Regions from separate parts of the Paenibacillus sp. FSL R7-0198 genome, predicted to be linked through region 3. Evidence: predicted binding sites of a transcription regulator. Region 3 holds the regulator's gene; each other region holds the start of a gene.

Region 1 (7,563 bases), 330 kb from region 3:
ATATTGCAATCATTAACTAGCACATTATCTATAGTAAAATCTCCATGGATGAAAGTGTTATCTATTGGTTTTGGTCTTCCTTCTTTCAACTGTTGAAGTAGTTCTTCTGATCCGTCTACAGCAAAGTGAGTAAGATTATATTCTGCTTTATTAAGCATTGTCTCTAACCAAGGAGTGTCATTGTTCAATAATTCAACAGGACAAGAGCATTCATGTATTTTCTTTAAACAAAGCCCAAAGTTAAAAATCGCTTTTTCTTTACTTTGGAGGTCAGGCATCGTAGAGAGAAATTCTCTTAAACTTATTCCATCAATGTAATCCATCAGAAGCCATCTCGATGTGTCCTCAATATGAAATAAATATGCCTTTGGAACAGGGAGTCCGGTATGGTAAAGGTATTGGAGCACCTTATAATCATCTAATAACCATTCATTATAAAGATCGTTTTCTGTCTTCTTGATGACGTACTTTTGATCAAACGTATCCAGTATAGCCACAGTAGAAGTATGACCTTGCTTAGTAAAAGTGATTTTCTGAACTTTCCCTATATGTTCTTTTATTTCATTTGGGAGATCCTGAATATTCACGTTCATGGTTTCATCCTTTCTACTCTCTGATGCCCTTTCTCTTTCAGATAAAGTCAAAAAAATCCACATTTTGAGTGATTTACCTTAATTATTTCTATAATAACCCATACTGCAATATTTGCGTAGTACATTTAAAAGCGCATACATTTCTCTACAAATCAAAAAGAACCCTCCCGCAGGAGCGTTCTCTGTGAATGATCCGTGAATCATAAGCCTATGCGTACATTAGATCCATAAACCCGCGAGTTACATCTTCACCTTCGGCTGGTTCGGGCTGGTCTGCCTGTGCGTGTTCTGCCATGCAAGCCTTCACTGCTTCCTCTGTGGTACAACGATTCGCATCGTCACATGTGTAGCATAATTGAAGCATATATCTGGTTAATTCATCCGCCTGCGTGAATTGAGTTTGACCGTTGGTTATCATCTTCATCACTCCTTCTCTTGTTGAGTTAAATATATCACCTTCTAGTGGATTTATTTGTGATTTATTTCACAAACTAAACAAAAAAAGAAAAGGAACCCTCTGGCTCCTCACTTTCCTTATCTATTCACATCTACAACACTCTACTTTTAAAGCACTTTCCAATGTACACCGCCGTCCACCGTTTGCAATAACAACGATCTTTTAGCATCTGTATTTTCAACCAGTATCCAGCCAAGCTTGGAGGTAACCATCTGCATCTTCACAATTTCAGGATAGTCTTCGAGAATTTTCTCCAGTACACTACTTGAAGGAAGAGCGCTCCATGTTTTTCCCGCATCCTTGGTGTAGTAGGTTATGCCCTTTTGCATCGCCCAACCTTCTAAAGCGTTCAGAAATACCGGTGAAAGGTTACGATTCGGACCCGTTTGTTTGTTTAAAGTGAAATTGGACAGCTTCCAGCTCTTTCCTCCATCGGTGGTAAAGAATCCATTGAATGTCGTGCTCTCCCCTTGGGAACAGGACATTGATATCCAGGCTGACTGCGCTTCACGTCCAAAAAATTGTGGTGAACTAACACTGAAATTACCACACCCGTTGAATTTGTTTCGATCAAAAAAGGATGGTCCAGTATCCCAGTTCTCTCCGCCGTCTGATGTTACATACAACTTCGGTGTACCGAACTCAAGCGCTGTTAAGAAACCATGCTTTGGATCGGAGAAAGTCATCCCCGTTGTGTATCCACGTTTGGAAATCTCTTCTGCTTCCTGTTTGCCGTCTTCATCACTGGATGACATGCGGTTCCAAGTGATTCCACCGTCCTCGGTGAAGTGAAGTTTCTTGTCCTGTTTACCAATAGCGGTATCAACCGTGGTGAGAATCCAGCCTTTCTCAGGAGATACAAATGAGATCGCGGTCACTTTATCCGTTTTGGACAGAGAAGACAGGCTCCAAGTTACGCCCCCATTGTTGGTGCGAAGCACCATGGTATCTGTTCCACCCATGCCTTCACGAACAATCCAACCATGTGCACGATCTACAAAATAAATGCTTTGTCCATATTTAGGGTTAGCCGGAAATTGTACATTTTCCGAAGGTGAAATATTGGTCCAGGTCTTTCCCTGATCCTGAGTGTAGTACAGACGCAGCGCATTCCGCGTCACACCCCACGCCAATCCTCCGTTGTCATTGAGCAACTGAAAATCGGTCAAACGGGTCTGTATTTGGTACTTGGCCATATCTGCAGATTCTGTACTGTTCACAGGGGGAACGACAGTTAATGTCTGCCCTGTATTCCCGGCGTCCTCCTGCTGCTGCGGAGGTTCTGCTACCGGAGGTTGATCTGAGTCGGTGCATGCAGCCAATACAGCTGCTATACCTATAGACAGCAATGCTGTCTGCGCGATTTTAATCCATTGCGAACGCAAGTGGGTTCCACCTCTCTCATCCAATATACAGGCGCGCATGCCTGTCCTATGGCGTTTTATTTACGATTCATCAGAATCCACTGCTCCTATTCTACCACAAACCTTATGTAAAAGGCTCATTGGCTACGTATGCGCTGCCCGCTCCCTTTTTCCAGCTGATGCTCTAGGCTAGATGTCGCACATTTATTACCATTAATTTTATCCTAAACTGTTTTTCGACGGAATAATTGGTAAAAAGACATGAAATGTGAACTATTTTATAGACAACACTCGCTTTATACTCTCTAATCCCTTAATATGGATGGGAGTATAAACCAAAAAGGAGAGGATATGAACATGACAAATAGTGCAGCTCTGAAACCAAGTCGTGTCGTGATTGTAGGCATGGGTGCGGTGGGAACAACAACGGGATACACGCTAATGTTGAGACAGCGTTCGTCCGAGTTGGTATTTGTGGATGTGAATCATGATAAAGCAACAGGAGAAATGCTCGATATGAACCACGGTCTTCCATTTACGGGAGGCGTGAAAGTATGGGCTGGCGATTATTCCGACTGCAAAGATGCAGATATCATTATTATTACAGCGGGTGCTTCCCAGAAGCCGGGCGAAACCCGGATTGATCTGCTGAAGAAAAATGCAAGCATTTTCAAAGATATCATTGAACGTATTACTGAAGTGAATTCTCATGGTATTTTACTGATTGCAACCAATCCTGTAGATATTTTGTCCTATACTTCATGGAAACAAAGTGGATGGCCTGCTTCCCGTGTCATCGGTTCAGGTACATTGCTCGACAGCGCACGTTTCCGTTACCTGATTGGTAAGAATAAAGGGATCGACCCGCGTAGTATTCACGCACATATTATTGGTGAGCATGGAGATTCCGAAGTACCGGTATGGAGCCTGGCTAACGTTGCAGGAACAGATCTGGAATTGGATGAAGAAACACAACAGGATATCTTCGACCGTACCAAAAATGCAGCGTATGAGATTATTAATGCCAAAGGAGCAACTTCCTATGCAATCGCACTTGCTCTGGACCGCATTGTAGCTGCAATTCTCGGCAACGAAGGCTCCGTTCTGAACGTATCCACGTTGCTTGAAGATTACAATGGCGTATCGGATGTTTATCTGGGTGTTCCATGTGTAGTCGATCGCAACGGTGTGCGCGAGATTCTGCCTCTTCCGTTGAATGAATCCGAGAAAGTGGCTTTCCAGGCATCTGCTAACAAATTAAAAGAACAGATCGCTGGATTGGAGTAATCCACGTATAAAAAATAACCACCTGTATTCCTGTATTAAGGAGTATTCAGGGGGTTATTTTTTTTCTAATTTTTATTTAGTTTACATAACATTTATTCCGTCAATTCTAATCTTTGAACATTTTTTTGATTTCTGGATTTTGAATCATTCAATGTCTACAGCTACAGGGTATTACTAATTACTAATTACCAACTCTCAGTTACTCTAAATACCACATCAACTGTGTTCGAGCCTGGACCACCAATATTCAATATGGCTAAAGTTACAACCTGATTCTCCGGAAGAGTGAAATCCAAAAGTTCTTGAGAGGCCAATATTTTGGTATTCCCTGCTCCCCCTCCTGTAATGCCTTGAAACACCACTTCTCCACCTGTAATTGTTGTAGAGGTATTGTTGACTAGTAGTGCGGTCTCGCTATCAGGAATAATCGTTGTAGCTGTGGGAAAATTAACAAAAGCTCCATTTAACGTCCCTCCCACAAGCACTTGGTAACTTAGATCTACGGATGAAATAACATTGATTTCTTCCAAATTCACCTGAACCGAATTCGTTCTAGCCGAACCCGCTGGAAACACAGCTTTTCTTGTAAATGAAATTACGGGTGTTAACGTTGATGTAACATTTGTTATTCTTCTTCTTTCGGAAGTGACTCTATAGGTTGGTTCATATTTGCCGATAATACTATATTGTCTTCCACCCACAAATATACTATAAGCAGCACCGGTTCCATTATTAGCAACTTGTGCTCTTAACGGAAGATTTGGATCAACAAAGCTTGTTTGCCCTGTTGGGGAGAATCGATGAACGGTAATTACCTCTTGGGCTAACGTTACGGGATCAGGGATAACCACTCTAAATTCAATCACTCCGTAACCATACCATGTAAACACAATTTGGTATATGTTCCCTTTTGATAAGTTTAGTGTAGCTCCGCTTGGTCCTGTCCCGTTTAATGGATCTACATTCCATAAGCTTTGAGGAACTGTCGTATCAACTCCTGCTCTACGCACGGTTACAAACACCGTAGTACTGTTCACTCCAAAAAAGGCTCCGTTTTGAGTATCAAATAATCCCCATTGCGCCACTTGGTTACCTATTGGCAGAGAAGGAATTCGAACCCCTATCCCCGCCTCTCCTGCATAACCCGGTTCATATCGTCCTCGCAATACACTTTCTAAAATGGCTGAGTCTACGCCACTGGCAGAGTTGCTCAAATTATACTCAGTCGCGTTATTTGTAACCGTGCCAGCACCAGTAATCGTAACTGCATCTCTAAGGATCGATAAACCATACACAGAGGTTAGCTCCACAATTGGAGTTTTTTGTGCTACACGCAACTCATCGAATTGCGAACTGACATTTGGCCCAATATTGGAGATGATAATATCTGACAATGTTTCTCCTCCTTTGCAGAAAGAGGGAGAAGAAGTAAATATTCTTCTCCCCGCTTTTATTAACTACCATTCTTCAGTGACACTAAAGGTTGCGGTGACAGAATTCGTACCACCACTTAAGTTAGCTACAGCCAGCGTGACAAATTCAGTGTCTGGTAATTGAAAATCCAATAATGACGCAGAAGCTAAAATTCTGGCACTGCCTTCTACGCCAGCTGCTAAGCCTTGTAGTAGTACCTGACCTCCAGTAATTGTCGTTAGCGTGCTATTTACTAACAGACCTGTCTCCGAGTTTGGAATATTCGTCGTTGCCGTTGGATACGTCGCAAAGGCTCCATTAATGGTTCCGCCTAATATGATCTGGTAGTATATATCGTCTGAGGTTACAAGGTCGATCCCTTCAAGTTTTACACTGACTGAATTCGTTCGGCCTGAACCTGCCGGGAAAGTTGCTTTTCTTTGGAAGGACAAAATTGGTGTAAGAGTCCCGGTTGCAGTTACGGTTCTTCTTTCAGAAGTAATTCTGAATACCGGACTATATCTGCCCACAATGCTATATTGTCTTCCTCCAACAAATAAATTAAGTGCAGATGCTGTTCCATTATTCGAGATTTCAGCACGAAGAGGAAGATTAGGGTCGGCCAAGCTTGTTTGCCCGCTTGGTGAGAATCGTTGAACGGTAATTACTTCCTGCGCTAAAGTCGTAGGATCAGGAATAACAACTCTAAACTCAATGACTCCATAACCGTACCAAGTAAATAAAATTTGAAATATATTCCCCTTAGCCAGACTAAGTGTAGCTCCGCTAGGACCGGTTCCATCTAATTTATCAACGTTCCAGGAAGCTTGAGGAATAATCGTGTCAGTTCCTGCTCTTCTGACTGCTACAAAAATTCCGTTTGCCACACTCTGGCCAAAAAACAAACCATTTTGGTCATCAAAAAGCCCCCATCTTACCACTTGTGTTCCTGTAGGGGCAACAGGCAATCGCACACCGATTCCCGCTTCTCCAGCATACCCTGACTCATACCTTCCCCGTTCTGAGCTTTGAAGTATTGCCGTATCTGCTCCAGATGCTGTCGTGGTTAGTTGAAACTCTGTGTTGTTGGTTCCAACCGTTGCAGCACCCAAAGTAGAGACGATGTCTCTTAGATTAGATAGGCCATATACCGAAGTTAATTCAATAATCGGTGTTTTTTCACTTGTTCTTAATTCACTAAATTCAGAACTAACATTTGGGCCTACTCCCACTATAGTTACGGTAGGGTCTACTGTACCAGTAGCTCCAGTTTCACCGGTTGCTCCAGTTACACCAGTATTTCCGGTTACACCAGTAACTCCAGTGACTCCTGTTGTACCAGTTACTCCAGTATCTCCAATTGCACCAGTCACTCCAGTCACTCCGGTAACTCCAGTTGCTCCGGTAACTCCAGTTGCTCCAGTTGCTCCTGTGGCTCCAGTGGTTCCTGTTGCTCCAGTTTCACCAGTTACTCCGGTTACACCAGTTACTCCAGTAACTCCGGTAACTCCAGTTACTCCTGTTGCCCCAGTTGCTCCTGTGGCTCCAGTTTCTCCAGTGGTTCCTGTGGCTCCAGTTACTCCAGTAGCTCCTGTGGCTCCAGTTTCTCCAGTTACTCCAGTGGTTCCTGTTGCTCCAGTTTCTCCAGTTACTCCAGTGGTTCCTGTTGCTCCAGTTACACCAGTTACTCCAGTAGCTCCAGTTACTCCGGTAACTCCAGTTACTCCTGTTGCCCCAGTTGCTCCTGTGGCTCCAGTTGCTCCTGTGGCTCCAGTTGCTCCGGTTACTCCAGTTACTCCAGTGGTTCCTGTTGCTCCAGTTACACCAGTTACTCCAGTAGCTCCAGTTACTCCTGTTGCCCCAGTTGCTCCTGTGGCTCCAGTTGCTCCAGTTTCCCCGGTTGCTCCAGTTTCACCAGTTACTCCGGTTACTCCAGTAACTCCCGTAACTCCAGTTACTCCTGTTGCCCCAGTTGCTCCTGTTACTCCAGTTACTCCTGTTGCTCCAGTTACACCAGTTACTCCAGTAGCTCCAGTAGCTCCAGTAACTCCAGTTACTCCAGTTACTCCTGTTGCCCCAGTTGCTCCTGTGGCTCCAGTTTCTCCAGTGGTTCCTGTTGCTCCAGTTACACCAGTGACTCCTGTTGTACCAGTTACTCCTGTATCTCCAGTTGCCCCAGTCACTCCAGTCGCACCAATAACTCCAGTTACTCCAGTTACTCCGGTTACACCAGTTGCACCAGTCACCCCGGTAACTCCCGTGGACTCGTTTGCACCTAACAGTTCTGAAGATACAATACGATGGGGCGTTACAAGCTGCCCGGCAGAATTTTTTCCCCAAACTGATATTTCTACTTGCTGCTCTGCGAGACCACTTGTTGTAAAGATAAATTCAAATACATCCAGGTTTGCAAAGTAGTTCTTCGTTATTGCTTGATTCGGATTTATAC
Region 2 (7,563 bases), 2.7 Mb from region 3:
ATACCATTGTCTTTGGCGTGTATAATGGCCTTGGATTGGTTGCCTGCCGGGATCGTCACACTTGTTGTAACGTCACCTGCACCAACATCTTCACGAAGCCAGTTTTTGATTGATTCGATAAGCCCTTCATTATATCCGTTCAGTATCATGACATCAATTCCTCCACAATCGCTTGTTCTCGCTGCTGCAGACTATGCTTCTGCCACACGATATCATCACGTGCCGGGAAATCCTCTCGATAGTGAGCCCCCCGACTCTCTTCGCGGTGTAATGCTCCGCTGGTAACTAACCAGGCACAGGTCAGAAGGTTGGCATACTCCAGCTCTTCCTTATGAGTGAGTATCTGATCAAAAAATTGCAATTCCTGTTGCAGCTTGTCCATGGCCTTCTGCAGGTCCTCACCATTCCGGCGCAAGCCTACCTGACGAACCATCATTTTCTGTAATCGTAAGCGTCTTTCGGATACCGGCTTTTGCTCTTCCATGATCTTGTTGATCTTGCTATTCATGGTTCCAGATGAAGGCGCACCCGCTCTTACTTGTAATGAACCAAGCTGAGGAAGAGATTGAATACGATCAACAATTCTCCGCCCAAATACAATCGCTTCTGATAAAGAGTTGCTTGCCAGGCGGTTAGCTCCATGTACTCCTGTAGAAGACACCTCGCCACAAGCAAATAATCGAGAGATGCTGCTCTCTCCACTCAAATCCGTTTTCACTCCACCCATCATGTAATGGGCAGCAGGTGCAACGGGAATCCAGTCCGTTGTCATGTCTAATCCATAACGCATACAAGTCTCATATATGGTAGGGAACCGATGCTTGATCATCTCTGGCTGTTCATGCGTAATGTCCAAATACACAAAGGTACTGTTGGTGGACTCCATCTCACTAACAATCGCTCGTGCCACGATATCGCGTGGTGCTAGTTCAAGCTGGGCATGATAACGATCCATGAAGCGTTCGCCCTTCACATTGCGCAGATATGCTCCTTCGCCGCGTACTGCTTCTGACACAAGAAAACGCGGGGCCCCCGGGTAACAAAGAGAGGTGGGATGAAATTGGATGAATTCCATGTCACGCACGATAGCACCAGCCCGATAAGCCATCGCTACACCATCGGCAGTAGCTACGTCGGGGTTCGTTGTGTATCGGTATAGTTGTCCTGCCCCACCAGAGCAAAGAACGGTTGCCTGTGCCTTCACGAATACTTGCGATCCGTCATCCTTCTGAACCAGTGCGCCAATGCATTCCCCTCGCTCTGTAATCAGGTCAACAACAAAATGCTCATCCCATACTTCAATCCCAGGATGCTCATTCACTTCGACAGCAAGTGCACGTACAATCTCATATCCCGTGGCATCCCCGTTGGCATGCAAAATACGGCGGTGGCTATGCGCACCTTCCTGCGTCAATGCCAACTCGCCGTTCTCCAGATCAAACAAAGTACCTAAACGAATCAGTTCCTTCACTCCGTCCGGACCCTCATTCACCAATACCTCTACCGCCTCGGAGCGGCATAAGCCCGCTCCTGCAACAAGTGTGTCCTGCAAGTGGTATGCAGGTGAATCATCCTCAGCAATAACCGCAGCGATTCCTCCCTGCGCATATCTGGTGTTACTTTCAAGTAATGACTTCTTCGTGATCATTAATACACGTTGTTGTTCACTTGCCTTAATGGCAGTAAACAAACCAGCAATCCCTGAGCCTATAACCAATACATCCGTCTCTACCATGGGTAGCGCAGACAGATCAAAATCAACTAAATATTGCGGTATCATGTTATTCACCTGTCTTGGAGCAAGAGTAGCGCATCCTATTTTACCAACAACATGCGCTCTAGTGATTCTCTGGCTTTGTCGGCAACAACCGGTGGCACGTAGATTTGCGGCTTCATCGTTTCCAGGCATTTCACCAGTTTCTTCAAGTTGTTCACCTTCATATTGGGACATACAAGAAACTTGGTAGCAAAGTGGAACTGTTTATCCGGACTATCCAGACGAAGCTGATATCCTGTACCATCTTCGGTACCTACGATAAATTCCTTCGCTGATGAATTTTTGCAATACTCCAGAATAGCTGTTGTGCTACCTACAAAATCACCCATCTCTACAACCTCAGGTCGACACTCTGGATGAACAACAAACTCTGCATTTGGATGCTTGGCTCGCATCTCCACGACATCTTTGACTGTGAGCATATCATGCGTGTTGCAGTAACCTTCCCAGATAATCATTTTCTTGTCTGTATGCTGCTGCACATAATGTCCCAGATTTTTATCAGGTACCCAGATAATTTCGTCAGAATCCACCGATTGAATAACCCGAACCGCATTCGCTGAAGTACAACAGATGTCAGTCTCAGCCTTAATCTCAGCCGAGGAATTGATATAAGTAACAACCTTGGCGTTAGGGTGTTGTGCTTTCAATCTGCGTAGTCCATCCACGTTCACCATATCTGCCATCGGGCAGCCCGCACGTTCATCCGGAATAATAACTGTTTTGTTCGGCGCCAAAATTTTAGCGCTTTCACCCATAAAATGAACACCACAGAAAACAATCACATCTGCATCTGTTTGTGCTGCCTTCTGGGCTAACAGAAACGAATCTCCGCGGAAGTCAGCAACCTCCTGTACTTCATCACGTTGATAATAATGGGCAAGAATAATGGCATTACGTTCCTTCTTCAATTCCATCAGCCGCTCACGCAGCTCGCGGTTCATCTCAGCCTTGCGCTCTAAAGCCAGAGCTTCCACCTGTGATCCTCTCCTTTATCGGGACAGCGTCATGCGCTGTTTCGTAGGGCTAACCTAAGTCGTTAACTTCGCTTGAGAAACGAATCACAAGCGGTTTAACAACTAATTTACACAACGTTCACGACTCTGTCAATAAATGAAAAAGGCCCAGTACAGCGCCTTAACCACCTGTTTGCTAACTGGTTCGCCATCTAACTCCCGTTTATCTTTATCTATCCTCTTTTGAAATAATGGATAAAAAAAGAGAGCCCGAGGGCTCTCCTGATTTCACCTGCTGTCCTAGCCAGATGTATTATGCATTAAGACGTTGGCTTCGTTCCGCCATCATCCGGGTTATTGTTATTACCCTTTTCCAGATTCGGAGCTTCGTTTGGGATATCTCCGGCTGGTGGCTCAGGCGTTTCATCTTTACCTTGAATACGGACACGCACATCACCGATGTTGTCGATGATTGGCTCTCCGCCTTCAGTTGGTGTGCCTTCACCATCATTGTCGTTCTCTGCTTTTGGAGTTAAGGAACCAGTTTCGATCAATTGCTTGATCTGATCCATTTCCAAAGTCTCTACCTCAAGCAAAGTTTGAGCGATCAGATGCATCTCTTTTGAATGTTTAACAAGCAAGTCCTTACATTTCTCATAACATTCATTGATAAAGCGTTGCATTTCCTGATCAATCTCATACGCAATGGAATCCGAGTAATTCTGTTCATGACCGATATCCCGACCAAGGAATACCTGTCCTTGTGAACTTCCGAATTGCATAGGTCCCAATTTCTCACTCATACCGTATTCCATAACCATGCTGCGAACAATACCTGTCGCTTGCTGGAAGTCACTGTATGCACCAGTACCAATCTCTCCGATGAACAATTCTTCAGCTACACGACCTCCGAGAAGTCCGGTTACTTTATCCAACAGTTCCTGCTTGGTAACCAGCATACGGTCTTCTTTTGGCAACATGATTACATATCCACCCGCACGTCCACGTGGGATAATGGTCACTTTATGTACCATATCAGCATGTTCCAGGAAGTATCCTACAATGGTATGGCCTGCTTCGTGATAAGCAACGATTCGTTTCTCACGATCACTGATGACACGGCTTTTCTTCTCCGTACCAACGATGACACGGTCAATCGCTTCGTCAACTTCTTTCATGGAAATATCTTTACGATTACGACGTGCTGCTAGCAATGCCGCTTCGTTCAAGAGATTCTCCAAATCTGCCCCAGAGAAACCTGTTGTACGCTTCGCGATAATATCCATCTTCACATCTTTAGTCAGTGGTTTATTACGGGAATGTACTTTCAGGACAGCTTCACGACCTCTTACATCAGGGCGGTCAACCGTAATTTGACGGTCAAAACGTCCTGGACGCAGCAAGGCAGGGTCCAAAATATCTGCACGGTTCGTTGCAGCTACGATGATAATACCTTCGTTAGCTCCGAAACCGTCCATTTCAACGAGCAACTGGTTGAGTGTTTGCTCACGCTCATCGTGACCACCACCAAGACCAGCACCACGCTGACGTCCTACAGCATCAATCTCATCGATAAAGATGATACATGGCGCATTTTTCTTCGCATTTTCAAACAAATCACGTACACGTGATGCACCGACACCGACAAACATTTCAACGAAGTCGGAACCTGAAATACTGAAGAATGGTACACCCGCTTCACCGGCTACGGCACGAGCGAGCAACGTTTTACCTGTACCTGGAGGGCCTACGAGCAATACACCCTTAGGAATCCGTGCACCTACTGCTGCGAATTTACGAGGGTCCTTGAGGAAGTCTACAACCTCAACAAGTTCCTGTTTCTCTTCGTCAGCACCCGCAACATCTTCAAATGTAACCCGCTTCTTCTCTTCGTTATAGAGACGAGCACGGCTTTTACCAAAGTTCATTACTTTACCGCCGCCGCCTTGAGCCTGATTAAACAGGAAGAAGAACAGCAGGAACATAATGATCAAAGGAATAAAGGAAGTCAGCAACGTCAACCAGATGCTGTCACCTTTCATTGGCTCCTGATGATATTGGAAATTGTTAGTTTCACTTGCAGCTACAAGCTCACTAATTGCCTCATCCGTAGGAGGAATATACGTTGAGAAATTTTCTGATTTGGCGCCATCAGGTGCCTTCTTGTATTGACCGGTCACGAGATACGTTTGACCGTTGAATTGAACCGTCAATTCAGAGACATTGTTGGCTTTGATCGCTGCACGCAACTGATCATATCTAGGATTATCGGTGGCTTCGCCGCCATTGCTGACGAACTGGACTATCCCCACCACAACTAAAAAAAGAATCAAATAAAAACCAGAATTCCGGATGAACCGATTCATCCCCTACCTCCTCTCGAGACACTTTAATTATTTTAACATAGCCCGACATGGCTTCTCAACAGAAGCCAAGAACAGCTCAAGGCTTGGGTCGGGCAGGATATTAGCTACTATAGACTTCCGGCTTCAAAATCCCGATATAGGGCAGGTTCCGGTACTTCTCCGCAAAATCCAAACCGTAACCAACGATGAACGCGTCAGGAATGTCAAAGCCTGTGTAATGAGCTTCCAACTCAACTTTACGGCCTGAAGGCTTGTCGAACAGCGTAACCACACGCACCGATTCGGCACCGCGGTTTTCTAACAGTTCAATCAGATAGCTGAGTGTAAGTCCGCTGTCGATAATATCTTCGACAATCAAAACTTCCCGTCCTTCAACGGATACATCCAGATCCTTAATGATTTTGACAACACCGGATGACTTGGTGGAAGCGCCGTAACTGGATACCGCCATAAAATCCATTTCAACAGGTACCGTTATGTTTTTAACCAAATCAGCCATAAATATAAACGCACCCTTGAGCACACAAATGACCAAAGGATTGCGGTCTGCATATTCGGCACTTAGTGTTGCGCCTAATTCCTTGACTTTACTCTGAATTTCTTCTTCACTGATCAATACTTCCTGAATGTCGTTCTGCAACTGTGCGAACCTCCTAAGTTATACTATGAAAGCCTTACCTGAACCATAACCACTACCCCTGAATCGCTGAATCGCCTACAGTCATGTACAGGATTGCGGAAGTGCCCTCCCTGACAGGAGCCACATTGGACCGTCGAACACCCGGTAACCAGATGATATGACCTGCTCCATCACATACCACAGGAATACGTGGACGGACAGATGGGGGGATTTTCTCATCGATGAAAATATTTTTCACCTTTTTGCTTCCGTTTAATCCCATTACTTTCATGGTATCTCCAGGTAACCGTGAACGCACAACCAGCGGCATAAGCAGTTGATCCGCATCAAACGCGGCTTGATCCGCCGATTCCGGTACATGATAGTCCTCGGGACTCACCGTCATCAACCGAATATATCGATTAATTGGGGTGAGTGAAAGCTCATAAGTTCCACTCCATTGCGCAAGACGATACTCGTAAGATTGATCCTGTACGTCCGTCCGTATGCCAAAAGAAATCAGATTATACTCCCGAGTGCAGGCGAGTGTCTGTCCTATATCCAGGCTCCAGGTCGTCACATGGGTCTCCATGACCTTGCGTCGAATGGTTTCTATACGGGTAAAGTCGACAAAATCACTGTCCAAAGGCAGATAATTCAATATTAGTTTAATCAACCTTCGTTGTAAAGCGACATGTAACTTCAAGAAGGAAGGCACCTCAAAGGTTTGCCTTCCGCCGTTCACCTGCACTAGACACCTGTATGTGTCATATGCACTCTGCTCCATGAAATCGTCTTCATCACCCACAATTTCGGCAAGCCGATTCAATGACGGCGTGAGTTGTCCATTATACTGCCCCAAAAAAGGAAGCACATCCAAGCGAATGGCATTACGCCGATATTTACGCAAGGCGTTGCTTTCATCATTGAAATACATAAAACCCTGGGTATTACAAGCTTCTACAAGGTCTGTCTTGTTTATACGAAGGCATGGACGAATAAGTTCCACATTTTTTTCTCGCCTTTTAAACTTCATTCCTGAGAGTCCCGACAAGCCGGTTCCACGAAGCAAATGAAGCATGACTGTCTCCGCCTGATCATCCGCATGATGTGCCAAAGCGATGCTTGCCGCATTATATTTGGTAGCTACTTCATGTAGAAAAGCGTATCGCTTGTTGCGGGCTGCCTCCTGTGGTCCTTGACCTGTTAGCTCCATATATGAAGGAACATCGGCCTTGGTCCATTCAAATGCAATGCCAAGCTGCTGTGCCAGTTCCATCATTTTCTCCGCTTCATCATCAGATTCGGGACGGAAACCATGATGCACATGCGCACAGATCAATTCAAGCGGGACATGCCGCTTGCTGATCTCGTGCATGATATGCAAAAAAGCCACCGAGTCCGGCCCGCCCGATACTGCGACGATAATCCGATCCCCGGGAACCCATAACTGATGCTCTTCCGCTGCATCCAGCACGTTCTTCACCAGCATGTTCCAGCGTAAAGCCTCCATACCTGTTCCTCATTCCTTGCGTTATGTATATGCACTCTCACAGATCAGAAACGTAGTGCATAGATGAGCACTCCAATAAGTAATATCACAGATACAGCGAATGCGTTCTTAAGCCAGCGCGGTGTTGTACTTTTGGAACGACGGCGAAGTGGCGTGGGACGAGCCATCATTTCCTTCCACGCTTGTGCCGCATGACCTGCATCACGAAACTGACCTCGTAGTGCCTGAATCGTCCAATTGCGAAAAGGACCCAGTCGTTCACTGCGCTCCACCAGCGCTACGAGCTGATTCACACTTCGCAGTTGCGGTAATCCTTCTGCTGCCAGTGCCTT
Region 3 (7,563 bases):
GATCAACCCGGGATACCGGGTGAATAAAGTGCATACCAATAACACGCTCTGGGTATTTGGTCGAGCTTGCAAGCTCGGTCAAACTCAGCGTGGATGTATTACTTGCCAGAATGACATTGCTTGGACAAACTTGGTCCAGTTGGCTGAATACTGCTTTTTTCGCATCCAGATCTTCTGAAATCGTCTCAATGACCATGTCGCAAGTTCCAAGTTCAGCTAAATGAGCTACCTTGGTAATGCGGGAAAGAATCAACTTCTTCTCCGCTTTTGTAATCGCCCATTTCTCCAGTTGTTTATCCAGATTGGTTTCGATCATGTCATATGCATGATCCAGCTTTTGTGTTGTATGCTCCACGAGAAGCACATCAAGTCCTTTGGCTGCTAGCATCTGGGAAATACCTTGCCCCATCGTACCGCCGCCGACAACTCCTATTTTTTTGAAAAACATGGTTCTGCTCCATCCTTTCGGTTCTCTATTTCTCTATTGTACCCTGTTCGCCGAAAATTACAAATTTCGACCCAACATATAATAATATCTTAGCACGAGTGAAATGTAAAAAAAAATAACCAGCATAAATAAATTATGCTGGTAGAAGGGCACTGTCACGAAATTGACAACGAAATTGCTCGCCGGACAAAACTTCCTCACGAATCAAGATGTCGAGTGAATTGTCGAAAATTGTCCGTTGTTCTTCAAGCAACCGCTTTGTCTGTTCCATCAGTTCTTGCAGAATTAATTTATTCTCACGCATGAGTTCCTCGGTTGTGACCATATCCATGTTCACAATCCCAAGTGAAGTCAATCCCGAAGCCATCATGGTCTGTACAACATTGGTTGCCTGATCGAAGTCATTGCGTGAACCTGTGGAACGACCACCGTAGTACATTTCCTCCGCAGCTGCTCCTCCGAGTGCAATCATAATCTGCTCTTCCAGAAAGCGCTTCGTATAGAGGAACTGTTCCTGTTGAGGGTTATGACGCACATATCCCAGCGCCTGACCACGCGGACTGAGTGCCACCTGGCTTACACTGCCTGGACGAACGAGTTCTGCCATAATGGCATGTCCCAATTCATGAATGGCGACCCTTTTCTTCTCTTCCACACTGGACTCACGGTCTGTCTTCTCACCCATCATGACTTTATCAATAGCCAGAGACAAATGCCGCTGTTCGATATTTAACAGGCCGTCTCTCATGGCGTATATTGCTGCTTCGTTCATCACACTTTCGAGCTGTGCACCGGAGAAACCATACGATTCTTCAGCTGTTTTCTCCAGATTAACTTCCTTCATCAGAGGTTTGTTCACCGCATGCAGTTCCAGAATATGCTTTCTGCCCTTTTTGTCAGGCAAGTCCACTTGAATGTGGCGGTCAAAACGTCCCGGGCGCGTCAGAGCGCTATCGAGCATCTCTTTGCGGTTTGTTGCAGCGATAACAAGGATTCTCGGCGTATCGGAAGAATAGATTCCATCCATTTCCGTCAAGAGCTGATTGAGGGTCTGATCATATTCACGCTGTTGACCGCCCTCACGTTTCCCCCCGATGACATCGATTTCATCGATAAATATAATAGCGTTTTCCTTATTTTCCTTGGTGGCACGAGTTCTCGCGTCCTTGAACAAATCCCGAATTCTGCTGGCACCTACACCAACATACATTTCCACGAACTCACTGCCCGATGCTGCTACAAAAACAGAATCGGTGTAATGGGCAGCAGCCTTGGCCATCAACGTTTTTCCTGTCCCTGGAGGGCCCGTCAGCAAGATCCCTTTTAACGGGCGAATCCCGAACTTCCGAATTTCTTCATGTTTGATGAGAAAGTCAAGTGCTTCACGCAATTCCTGCTTGGCACTGTCCTGTCCGCCAATTTCTTCAAAAGTGAGCTTGGAAGGTCCTTTTTTCTTCCGTTTACGTTCCTGTGCAGCGCCTACTGTAATCCCGCCACGCATTTGCATCATGAACAGCAAAGCTCCGACAAGCACCGCTGCAATCAGAATCGGAACAATATTAACACCAGTAAAAGCAAGAAAAATAATCAATACGGGAAAAAATCCGATGGCAACTTCTTTTGTCCACTTAGGCATTAGGCCACACTCCTATCTGACCGGGCACACGCGGCAGAATAATAAACTTGCTGGCATCTCCGTCTCTGAGACTGACATATACATTGTTGTCATCCATCGCTGTATTTACCTTAATTCCATTGGTCGCCATCTTTGACAACGTTGGTGTAATCTCGGTGTATTGCTTGTTCTCCATCGCCTGGGCTACGGTAAACATCGCATCACCCCACCAACTTTCCAGTGCTTCACTGGAATGATCCACAACGTCCAATTTTAGTGATCGTGTTCCAATCAGGGTCTGTCCTTCTTTGTGAATATATTGTACCAGTCTGCCCAAATCAACATCAGGTTGCAGATCCAGTTTCAATTGTACGTCATTGCGGTTAATAGTTAATTGAACGTCATTAACTCCATCGTACTGGGTAACCATCTTTTCAATCGGATTCTGCACAGCCACCTGACGATATACAAACCAACCTCCAAACAACACAACGGCTGAAATGACGGCAGTTAAAGCAATAGGCAATACTTTTAGTTTCAAGTGAATTACCCCTCCCAGATTTTGGCCCAACCTACTGGCTTATTGGTATATAAGAATATGTGCACATTGACTCCTGCGATAATTTCGACAGGTTTATTTGTTTTGAATGTAACTTTGAGTACATATCTGAGTATATCACATCGTATATACAATTTCGAAGGCGAAAATATGAATAAATTATTAATTTTAACTATTTAAATTATTTAAGTTTATGGGCAACACAAAGAACCGGTTCAGTCGGATATCCGTCTGCCGGTTCTTTTGTTTCATTCATTCTCTAGCTACGTCACTCTATTTGTTCTAGCTGTTCGGGAGTGTGTAGACCAGGTCCACCTGTTCTCCGTTGCTAAAACGATAAAAACGATAGTGGTTATGCGTACCGTCTTTATAATACACTTGCCACACATATATTCCATTCACAACTCCAGGCATGATTCGCTTAATCTCGCCGGCAGGAACTTCAGAACTGAAGCGATTGCGGATCTGCGCTTCGGACATGCCATTCTGCAGCAGCTCACTGTGTACAGCGTTTGCACCCTTAGCCGGTTGATTGTTTGCATCGAATTTAACCCAGACCATAACATCCTGGTTATCCTTGTTTTTGCCGATCAGGGTCCAGTAGATGTTGTCAGAGCCTTCTTTGTCTCCCCAGATGTACTTGCGCAATTCATCATAGGATGTAATGCCCAGTTGCTCCTGTGCTGCCTGTATGGCGAGCGCTTCTTCCTTGCGCTGGTCCTGCGTGACATGGACGTAATAACGCTGAAGTCCAAACAGAATCAGAACCAGTGCAAGCAGCGAAATCCATATCCACTTCTTTTTTTTCTTCAAAAGTCGAACTTCCTTTCCCTATGATGCTCTATCCTGCAATTAACGAGCAAGCAGACCATCAAATGCCAATTGAGACTCACGCAAAATGCGCTCTTCATCCAGCGTCAGACATTCGCCATGTTTCACCACTTGTTTCCCATCCACCCATACGTGCTCAACATCTTTGGCAGAAGCCGAGTAGATCGTATGTGAGATCAGGTCTGTATGTGGATAGAAATGTGCCTGTTCAATGTCCAAGGCGATAAAATCAGCCTTCATGCCGACCTGGAGTGCTCCGGTATTGTTCAAGAAGATTGATTTGGCTCCATATGACGTTCCGAGTAGTAACGCTTCGCCTGCTGGCACTGCCGTCGGGTCACCAGATACACCTTTGTGGATCAATGCAGCCAGTCTCATTTCCTCGAACATATCCAGGTTGTTGTTACTTGCTGGTCCGTCAGTTCCGAGTGAAACGGTAACTCCTGCTTTCAGCAACGCAGGTACACGCGCAACACCGGAAGCGAGTTTCAGGTTACTTCCCGGGTTATGGGATACAGCCACATCATGACGGGCCAGAATCTCAATCTCTTCGTCATTCAGATGCACCGCATGTGCAACCAGGGATGGACGGGAGAAAAAGCCCAGTTTCTCCAGATGTGCTACAGGACGCAGTCCATAATCAGCCACGTTCTGCTCGACTTCACGAAGCGTTTCTGACATATGTGTATGAAGAGGAAGGTTTAGGTCGTTCGCGACCTGTACAAGCTTCTCTATGTAGTCAGGAGGGCATGTATATGGTGCGTGTGGCGAGATTACGGTTGTAATGCGACCATCTGCCTGTCCATTCCACTCACGTGCAAACGCTGCCGACTCCTCCAGCTTCCGCAGTTGCTCTTCTTCCGAGCACAGCCCAATTACACCACGTGCCAGTGCTGCTCTAACGCCGGATTGCTCCACAACTTTGGCAACTTGATCCATGTGATCGTACATGTCCAGGAAAGCTGTAGTTCCGCCTTTCAACATTTCAAGCACCGATAGCGAAGTTCCCCAATATACGTCTTCTGAAGTCATTTTCGCTTCCATCGGCCACATTTTTTCCTGCAACCATACTTGCAACGCAAGATCGTCTCCGTGCCCTCTGAGCAACGACATCGCTGCATGACCATGCGTATTGATCAGACCCGGCAGGAAGAACAATCCTTTTCCATCCACTTTGGTACAATTTTCGTCTCCATCCGGCAATGTCTCACCAATATGCACAATCTTGTCATTCTCAACAACCATGTATCCTTGAACAACGTTCCATGTTGTGCCGCCTTCATTAACGGCAAATTTACCGTTGTGAATTACCCATCTATTTGTTGTCATCTTCCTCGTCGTCCTTTCCAGTCTCCAAGTAATAGGCCAAACTAAGCAGATCCGTTGTAAAGTCAGCATGGTGAATGCGGATATGCGGCGGTGTTTTTAGAATTGTTGGTGCAAAATTAAGGATCGCTTCAATTCCCGATTCAATAAGCTGATCGGCTACATTTTGGGCTTCCGTATCCGGAACCGTAATAATACCGATGCGGATGTTATCCGTTTTAACCGCTTCCGTCAATTCATTCATTGGCTTTACCGTCAAACTGTTGATTTGACTACCAATCTTCGGTCCATATGCATCAAATACAGCAACAATCTTCATGTTGTCTTTCAGATATGCGTTGTAGTTGGACAAGGCCTGTCCGAGGTTACCCGCACCTACCAGAGCTACATTAATTTGCTGATCGATTTTGAGAATGTGACGAATTTTCTCGATCAAATAGGATACATCATACCCGATCCCTTTACGACCAAAATCACCGAAGTAAGCCAGGTCTTTACGAATTTGGGCCGGATTCAGATCCAGCCTTTGTCCAAGCTCTTGAGAAGAAACAGTAGCCACCTCACGCTGGTGCAACTCGCTCAAATAGCGCAAGTATACAGGCAGACGTCGTACCACCGCTTCCGAAATTTTATCCGATTTCATTCTTGCTCCCCCTTACCAAGGCCACGATAAAATAATAGATGAAAAGATGAGCATTCTGTATAAACTCAATGATAGACGTGACATTTTATACAGAATGCTCCTTGTAATTTAGGTTATAAGTTCTTACGTGCAACTGCTCTAATCGGATACGGAAATATCTAATAAAGTTTAACGCCAAACGATAGTGTCATGCAATGATATAACGAACAAAACAACCATTATTCTTGTTCATTAGCAGGTTTTTCCAACCACTCGGTTATTCGTGGAACCATCTGCTCCGTGAGCATATGCTCCATTTTGGGACCTGGTAATGAATATAAAAAGAATTTACCATAGTACGCTTCAATCACACGTGTATCATAAACAATGACAATTCCTCTGTCCTTTGCTGTACGCACCAATCGGCCAAATCCCTGCTTGAAACGAATGACCGCTTGTGGCACGGACAGTTTCATGAACGGATTTTTCTTCTGTTCCTGAAGCAACTCACTCTTGGCTTCCACCAACGGATGATTCGGCGGTTGGAAAGGCAATCTTACAATAGCGAGACAGGTCAGCGCTTCTCCCGGGATATCTACACCCTCCCAGAAGCTGCTTGTGCCCAGAAGTACTGTTGCTTTGGCATCTTGGAACCTGCGAGTCAATTTGGAACGACTTCCACTATCAACGCCTTGACCAAGCAACGAGATGTCGTTGCCAGACAGCGCCTCCTTCAGCGGATCATAGACCTGTCGCAACATCTTGTATGAAGTAAACAGAACCATCATGCGTCCACGCGTAGCAATTGCCGTCTCTGCGAGTGATTGCACCAGCATATTAACAAAGTGCGCATCACCCACACTTCCCTTCACACTCGGGAAATCACGCGGAATCACCAGAAGTGCCTGATCGCGATAGTTGAAAGGTGATGGCAGCATCGACGTTAACAACCGATTATTCTCGGAAGCTTCCTGCAAGCCAAGCTGCTCAATCATGAACTGGAATGACTTATCTACCGAAAGCGTAGCTGATGTAAGCACAACACTTTTCTTTTTATCAAAAAACAAATCCTTTAGTTGTGCACTGACATCTACAGGTACGGCATACAGCTGGAGTGATTTACTGCGGAACTGGCCGCTGGCTTCCATCCAGTACACCGTTTTGGCGTCATCCATACGCATGAAGAAACGTAGATTCTCCTTCAATGTGGTCAGATCTTTCAGTAATCCTGTTATGTCCGTGATCAGACTATCCGATTGATAATCATCCTGATCCTCTTTCACTTCAAGCAGCAATTTGTCCCCTTTGCGAACCAAATCGCCCAGAGTCACATAGATCTGGTTCTCCAGATCCTGCAACTCCTGCCATTTTGCAGGTTTCTGAGATGCTTTCAGACGCAGTGAAAATTGCCCCGTCTCGCCCGGTGAAGCATCACTTCGTTCAGGCAACAGACCAAACAATGCATCGCTCATACGATCCCACAGTTCCTTGACCTCAAGAGCGAGCGGGAACATCTGGTCCACCATGGAGCCCCATTGCACCGAATTTTCATGCCCGGATAACTGCGAACGAAGCATAGGCAGCTGACCATTACGACTGTCTTTAAACAGGCGGGTCAGTGTATGAACCAAAGTGAAATATTTCATATGCATTCCAAGATGTTTACCAGCGACATCCTCCAGATGATGTGCCTCATCGATTACAAGACTCTCATAGGCTGGCAGCAGCTGATGCGCGGCTTTCACATCCGTAAATAATTTGGAGTGATTGGTGATTACGATATCAGACAACCCTGCCTCATGTTTGGCACGATGGTAGAAACATTTGCGGAACCATGGACAGGATCTTCCCAGACATGATTCGGATTCGCTCTGTACGGTCTCCCAGAAGTCCCCTCCGCGTCCGCTAAGGTTAAGTTCCTCATCATCTCCGGTTTCGGTCTGCGTAAGCCAGACGATCATCTGAGCAGCTGTGAAATAATCCTCTTTAGGTGTGGCGAATTCACGTTTATTGATTTTGTGTTCAAATTTGCGCAGGCACAGGTAATGTCCACGTCCTTTGAATACAGCAGCCTTAAACGGGAACGGAACCACTTGAGTCAGCATCGGAATGTCCCGCTCTCTCAATTGCTCCTGCAGATTGATCGTATGCGTGCTGACCAT

Evidence for each region. Region 3 encodes Rex, which represses fermentation and respiration genes when NADH is low (regulators of the CRP and FNR family bind a similar motif). Its sites were predicted from a motif close to TTGTGAAATATTTCACAA; they were not measured.
Region 1: MKY87_RS02860 (L-lactate dehydrogenase) is a predicted target of Rex. The motif match lies at 2,681-2,698, and genes of this name have one in related genera.
Region 2: nadA (quinolinate synthase NadA) is a predicted target of Rex. The motif match lies at 2,827-2,844, and genes of this name have one in related genera.

The regions. Positions count from the first base shown of each region.
Region 1 covers NZ_JBBOCB010000001.1:700,918-708,480, forward strand. The annotation lists gene MKY87_RS02845 (phosphotransferase family protein) at 1-587, opposite strand, end outside; gene MKY87_RS02850 (hypothetical protein) at 802-1,011, opposite strand; gene MKY87_RS02855 (WD40/YVTN/BNR-like repeat-containing protein) at 1,158-2,435, opposite strand; gene MKY87_RS02860 (L-lactate dehydrogenase) at 2,772-3,701, shown strand; gene MKY87_RS02865 (hypothetical protein) at 3,887-5,095, opposite strand; gene MKY87_RS02870 (hypothetical protein) at 5,159-7,563, opposite strand, start outside.
Region 2 covers NZ_JBBOCB010000001.1:3,744,780-3,752,342, reverse strand. The annotation lists gene nadC (carboxylating nicotinate-nucleotide diphosphorylase) at 1-149, opposite strand, end outside; gene nadB (L-aspartate oxidase) at 146-1,780, opposite strand; gene nadA (quinolinate synthase NadA) at 1,816-2,754, opposite strand; gene ftsH (ATP-dependent zinc metalloprotease FtsH) at 3,054-5,099, opposite strand; gene hpt (hypoxanthine phosphoribosyltransferase) at 5,200-5,739, opposite strand; gene tilS (tRNA lysidine(34) synthetase TilS) at 5,792-7,231, opposite strand; gene MKY87_RS16125 (serine/threonine protein kinase) at 7,276-7,563, opposite strand, start outside.
Region 3 covers NZ_JBBOCB010000001.1:1,034,414-1,041,976, forward strand. The annotation lists gene MKY87_RS04235 (3-hydroxyacyl-CoA dehydrogenase family protein) at 1-448, opposite strand, end outside; gene MKY87_RS04240 (AAA family ATPase) at 582-2,084, opposite strand; gene MKY87_RS04245 (hypothetical protein) at 2,077-2,604, opposite strand; gene MKY87_RS04250 (DUF5590 domain-containing protein) at 2,905-3,435, opposite strand; gene MKY87_RS04255 (amidohydrolase) at 3,475-4,782, opposite strand; gene MKY87_RS04260 (redox-sensing transcriptional repressor Rex) at 4,769-5,422, opposite strand; gene dinG (ATP-dependent DNA helicase DinG) at 5,641-7,563, opposite strand, start outside.